Regions from separate parts of the Methylobacterium sp. E-016 genome, predicted to be linked through region 1. Evidence: riboswitches for the same ligand, from Rfam matches in the RefSeq annotation. Region 1 holds a riboswitch; the other holds the start of a gene.
The links. A riboswitch is a leader RNA that binds a small molecule or an ion and turns the genes downstream of it on or off. The one in region 1 is predicted to bind cobalamin.

Region 1 (3,115 bases):
TGGAGCAGGATCGCGCCCGAGACCGCGAGGTTGCGGAAGTCGCCGTCCGGGCTGATCCAGCCGCCGGCGCGGTTGCCGCTGACGTTAAGGCGATAGGCCACCGCGTCGCCGATCGGGCCGCCGGAATCGAGGGCGAGCCGCGCGATGCCGTCCGATCCGACGCCGGCCCGCACCACGTTGATGGGCGTGAAGGTCGGCTTCTTCGTCACCACGTTGATGACGCCGCCGATCGCCCCGTCGCCGTAGAGCACGGAGGCCGGCCCGCGCAGCACCTCGATGCGCTCGACGTTCCAGGTGTCGAACGGGAAAGTCACCGTGTTGGCGCCGACGAACAGCCGCGTGCCGTCGTAGAGCTGCTGGATCGAGTTCGGCCCCGAGAACCCGCGGCTGGTGAAGGCGCCGTTGCCGTTGCCCGGCGAGGCGATGGTGGTGAAGCCGGTGGCGTTCTGCGTCACGGCGTCCGCGATCGTGTCCTGGCCGCGCAGCCGCGCGGTCTCGCCGGAGATGACGTCGACGCTGCCGGGGGTCTCCAGCGGCGTGAGGCCGAGGCGGCTCGCGCCGCGGTCGGGCGTGCGCAGGTTGAGGCCGACCGGCGCGGTGCGGCTCAAGCCGACGCCGTCGCCCGCGACCGTGAGGGTGTCGAGCACGACGCTCGCCGATTCGCCGGCGACCGGCTGGGCGCCGGCCTCTCGCGGCGGAGCGAGGATGACGAGCGCCGTGCCGGCGAGGAGCGGGCAGCGCATCGCGCGCCCGAGGGAACGAGCGGTTTGCAGAAGAACGAGCATGGATCGGATTCGGCTCTATCGGCGCGACGCGACGGCCTGCCCGACCCTCGATCTACATCGAATGTAACAATGTTACAATTAGGCGATCGGCCGAACGCGGCTCGGCCGCCGGCGCACGGATGCCGGGCGGCTTCCTGTGCGTCGTTCGGCGCGGGTCTCGCGGTCGGCAAGGGCATGGAAGGGACGTGCGGACGCGTGTGGTGGCACGTCACCGCGAACGAGGCCGCCCCGTATGCGCCGCGCGGGCCCATGCGTCTCGACACCCGTCGAGGCACCCCGCCCGACGCGTTTCGCGTGTGACCACGACTGACGGCAGGTCTCCTGGCTCGCGGGTCGCTGCCCCTCATCGTCTTCCCAGGCGCCGTGACCCAGTGACGTGTTGATGGAGGCTCGCCGCTTACAGTTGCGGGGGCAGCCGCGGCATCGGAAAGGCTCCTCGGAGCCTCGTCCTCACCGCGTTCCCTTTTGATCCCCGAGGGGAACCGTCCCCGCCAAGTGGCTTCCGCGGTCCCGAAGAGTCAACGGCCGGAATCACGCTCCTGTGAAGTGTGACCCGGCGGCGACAGCGACGGCGCGCACGGTGGCGTTAGGTCGAGACATGCGATCCGTCCTGCGCCGACGCCTCGACGACGACGCTCGGCGGCAAGGTTCCTCCGGCGCCGCCGAGGACGGAGCCGAGGTCGCCCGGCAGGGCGGTCTCCGCGGTCAGCTCCGCCGGCTCGCCGCCGGCCGCGTGCTCGTCCGCCACCAGGGCGACCGCGCCCGGTGCGATCAGGCCGAGGCCCGCTGCGTGCCGGGCGATGGCGGTGCTGTCTGCGGCGATGACGAGGTGGCTGCCGGCGGCCGCGACGACCTGCGCCAGCGCCTCGATCTCGCGGACGCGGTCGGCGTCCCGCGACACGTTGCGGATGTAGACCGCCTTCACCCGGCCCGGATGGTCGGCGACGATCCGGCCGTAGACCTCCGGATCGTGCTGCCCGCTGTCGCCGATCAGCACGAAGGGCAGGTCGCGATACAGCGACAGCATGTGGACGATCAGGGCGCGCTTGTGATCTTCCGCCCGGCGGGGGAGGGGGTGCTTCCACGACAGGCCCCATTCGCGCAGGAACAGGATCGGGCCCACCGGGATGCCCTGGATCGTGAAGAACTCCGACAGCATCTCGTACAGGCCCCACGGCGCGCGCGAGACGTAGAGCATCGGGTTGGTCTCGATGCCGTCCGGGCCGACGTAGAGGGCCCGGTAGAGCGCGGCGACGCCGGGGAAGGCGACGCGGTTCTCGGCATCCTCCACGAACAGCCGCCACAGCATCTTGGCCTTGTTGGCGACGCCCGTGCGCATCACCGTGTCGTCGATATCGCTGACGACGACGCAGCCGGTGGCTCCCGGCGGCACGAACACCTGCCCCCGCGCCCGCACTGGCGGCTCCGCCTCGAGCGTGAGGTCGACGTCGTGCCAGCCATGGTCGCCCGCGGGCAACGCCTCCGGGCTGAGATGGACGCGGAAGTAGCCGTCGCGGTCGGTCTCGACCCGCGCCTGCGCGCCGCCGAAGCGGGCGGTGACGGCGGCGTCCTTCAGCGCCCGCCGCGCGATCCGCCGGGCGATGTCCCGCAGCTGCGCGCGCAGGCTCTCGTCGCCCGGTGCCGTATCGGGGTGGGATTGGCGGAAGATGCGGCCGATCAGGAAGATCTCGTCGGCGGAGCCGTAGCCGCGATAGGGCTCGATGACGATGCCGCCGCGCCCCTGCGCCCGGCGGACCGGGCGGGCGACGAGCTTCAGCGCCCGGACCGCGCCCTTCCTCCAACGCCGCAAACGCACTCCCATCGCCGATCGCCCGCTTCCGTCGCCTGAGCCGGTCAACGCCGCAAGCGGCGGATCGGAGCCCTCACGGCTGCACCTCCGTTGCGCCGTCGGGGCCGGAGGGCTCGTCCATCAGCGGATGCAGGTCGCGGACCATGCTCTTCAGGCGGTCGTCGAGGACGTGCGTGTAGATCTGCGTCGTCGAGATGTCGGCGTGGCCGAGCAGCTCCTGCACGATCCGCAGGTCGGCGCCGTTGTGCAGCAGGTGACTGGCGAAGGCGTGGCGCAGCACGTGCGGGCTGACCTTGTCGGCGCGCAGGCCCGCGGCCTCCGCCGCCGCCTTCAGGTCGCGGGCGAAGGCCTGCCGGGTGAGATGGCCGCTCTCGCTGTCGGCGGGAAACAGCCACGGCGCATCGCTCGGCGAGGCGGCGAGGTGTCGGCGCATCGCGTCGCGCGCCAGCTCGGTGAGCGGCACGAGCCGTTCGCGCCCACCCTTTCCCCGCACCACGAGGTAGCGCTCGCGGGTCGAGGC
Region 2 (3,115 bases), on a different contig from region 1:
AGCGCCAGGAACGACAGCGGCTGGTAGACGAGACCGGCCCGCGGCGAGAAGCCGGTACGGTCCTGCTCGGTGCGTTCGTTCGCGACCTTGTCGCGGAAGGTCTGGTTGTAAAAGTCGGTGCGGTTGCCCAGCAACAGCTTCCATTCCGGGCTCAGGGCGATCTGGTCCTGGAGGTAGACCGCCGTGTTGCCGACGTTCTCGCTGGCGCTGTAGCGGCGCGTGAACGGAGGCTTGGCCTGCCCGTAGACCGGGTTGAACAGGTCGATGGCGAAGGGGTCGAGACGCGGGGTCGAGCGCAGCAGGTTCTCGGTGCTGTTGTAGCGCTCGTGCTCCAGGCCGAGCAGCAGGGTGTGGGCGATGGGCCCGGTCTCGAAGCGCCCGACGAGTTCGGCCTGGCCGATGGCGACGCCCCAGGTGAAGCCGTGCTGGCGGAACTCGCGCAAGAGCGTGCGCCCGTCGTCGAGGATCCCGGTCGCGCCGGTCTGCAGGCCGGTGAGGCTTCCGGTGTTGAGGTGCGTGGCGACCCGCAAATGCCAGTCGGTGTTGAAGGCGTGCTCCAGCCGCACCTGCAGCAGCGCGCTCTCGGACACGGAATCGTCGCCCGGCTCGCCGAAGAAGCGTGAGCGCGGGACGAGGCCGAGGCGGTTGGTCACCGCGACGGTGCCGCGGTCGAAGGTCTGGCGGTTGCGCAGGTACTGCGCCTCGAACGTGATCTTGGTGTCGGGGGTGACCTGCCAGCTCACCACCGGCGCCAGGAGCACCCGGTCGCCGTCGACGAAATCTCGAAAGCTGTCCTGGCGGGCGAGCGCGCCGTTGAAGCGATAGAGCACGCTGCCGTCCTCGCTCAGCGCACCGCCGGCATCGACCGTGGTGCGGGCGGTGCCGAAGCTGCCGAACAGCGTGCCCATCTCGACGAAGGGTCGCGCTACGGGCTGCTTGGTGAGGATGTTGACGGTGCCCCCCGGATCGCTGCGTCCGTAGAGGGCTCCGGCCGGGCCCTTCAGGACCTCGATGGACTGGACGTTCTGGGTGTCGGGGGCGCCGTTGTAGCCGCGGGCGATGTTGAAGCCGTTCTGGAAGATGTCCTGGGTTGCGAAGCCGCGCACCGAGTACAGGGCGAGGTTCTGGGCGCCGAAGTCGTTCTGTTTGCCGACCCCGGGCACGTAGTCGAGGGCGCGCTCGACCCGGGTCGCGGCGGTGTCGACCAGAACCTCCCGGGGCACCACGTCGACCTGCTGCGGCAGGTCGCGACGCGGCGTCACCGTCTTGGTGCCGCTGTAGAGGTCCGGCACCCGGTAGGTCGGCGTGGCGGTGAGGGTCCCCTCGACCGAGAGCGCGTCGAGCACCACGGCGGTCTCCTCAGAGCGCGCCCCCTGGGCTGCGACGGCGGTGGGGATCGCGCAGGACAAGGCCAGCACGGACATCAGCGGGATGGACGGTGAACGGGACACGTTGATGGGCCTCGGGCGACGGCAGTGGCACGTCACCGCGAACGAGGCCGAACCACGCGCAACGCGCATGCTTCCGCACCCGCCGGGGCACCCCGCCCAGCGTGTCTCGCGTGTGACCACGACTGACGGCAGGTCTCCTGGCTCGCGGGTCACTGCCCTTCACCGTCTTCCCGAGCGAGGCCGCTCAGTGACGTCGGTGGCGAAGGGCTCGCCGCTTACAGTTGCGGGGGCAGCCACGGCGTTGGGGCTACCCCCGCACCGCGTTCCCTTTTGATCCTCCGGGGAGGAACCGTCACGGCCGAGCTAACATGCCGACGCCCATGCCCGTCAACGGACCAGGTGCAATGCACGAAGGGTTATGCCCTGCCGGCAACACTCGGGAGGATGGATCGCGCACTCCGTCCGTCAGCTCAGCACCTCGACCTGCTCCGGCGGCAAGCTACGCCACCAAGCGTCCGGGGATTGGAAAACCTCGTAGGTGAACCGGAGGACCTCATCCGGCTGGCGATGCGACGGGTCCACGCGACTACGCTCCGCGTTGCGGGACTTCAGGACCTCCCACGGCACATCGAACACTTTCCACTCTACGGTAAGCCCGTGTCGGGCGATGATCCGGAGCTCACGCTCGAACACGGGTCTGGTGAGATGTGTGTCCGCCATCACAACGCTGAAGCCGTTTGTCAGGGCGGCATCCAGGGCTGCTTCCTTGACCCGATGCAGGAGTTCTCGGGCCGCATCGTCATGTGAGCCCTGCCTGAGTTCCCAGTAGACCTGCCGGTGTGGCGGCCAGAGTGTTTGCCGAAAGTCGTCGAGGGTGAGGTGGACCCAGCCGTCGAGAGGGTCGAAGCGGCGGGCGTAGGTCGTCTTCCCTGCGCCCGGGCAGCCGATCAGGCCGACCACCCTCTGGGGCGCCCCCGGACGATTCCTGCCGGGCACCGTCCGGGTCACGGTCAGGCCGTCGCCTCCGCATCCTCGTCGTCGCTCGCCGAGCCCTCGATGATCTCGCCGCGCAGGTAACGAGCCTGGGCCTCGGCGACCCGGCGTGCGCCCTGGGCGTGGCGGGTCGACACCGTGCCGCCGGGCGCCTCGGGCCCGCCGCGCTTGATCGCCACGAGTTCCGGATCACCCCAATGGTCGAGCATCGCCTGGAACGCTTCGTAGCGGTCGGTATCGAAGGCGATGCGGTCGCCCATCATGTCCTTGTAGGGATGGGCTGGGTGCAGGCCGGCGCAGGGGACCCAGCCCGCCGGGATTGGCGTCGTGGCGGCATGGTTCCGACCGCTGCGCAGGAGCTTGGGCAGCACATGCGTATGCGGACCTTCAGGACTGGTACCGCCGGGGCCAGGGATCGGGGCATAGACCTCGACGCGCCCGACCCGCGCCAGGAACACCCGGTGCGGGCTCATGGCGACGAGATGCGGCCCGATGGGGTTAGCATGGTCAAACAGGGGCATGCCGACGCCGGCCCGCAGCCGCTCGACGGCCTCCGGATCGCGCACCCGCACGCAGGCATCCACGGCGAGCAGGCCGAGGCCGAGGTCGAACAGGATGCCGTCGCGATCCTCGACCCGGGCGGCGTTCCGGTCGGGCCCGAGTTCCGTCACCACGGTCCTGCGGTTCATCGTGCATGTCGCTTCCGGCAGGCAGAGGGCGACCGCGTGGTT

Region 2: another riboswitch for cobalamin. It lies ahead of MKK68_RS03675 (TonB-dependent siderophore receptor); the one in region 1 lies ahead of MKK68_RS14775 (TonB-dependent receptor).

Annotation. Positions count from the first base shown of each region.
Region 1 is NZ_JAKSYF010000115.1:93,496-96,610, forward strand. Features, by position in the region: partial or broken gene MKK68_RS14775 (TonB-dependent receptor) at 1-743, opposite strand, end outside; cobalamin riboswitch at 1,079-1,287, opposite strand; gene MKK68_RS14780 (App1 family protein) at 1,372-2,607, opposite strand; gene MKK68_RS14785 (site-specific tyrosine recombinase XerD) at 2,669-3,115, opposite strand, start outside.
Region 2 is NZ_JAKSYF010000048.1:2,041-5,155, forward strand. Features, by position in the region: gene MKK68_RS03675 (TonB-dependent siderophore receptor) at 1-1,424, opposite strand, end outside; cobalamin riboswitch at 1,561-1,760, opposite strand; gene MKK68_RS03680 (AAA family ATPase) at 1,857-2,351, opposite strand; gene MKK68_RS03685 (DUF6925 family protein) at 2,402-3,115, opposite strand, start outside.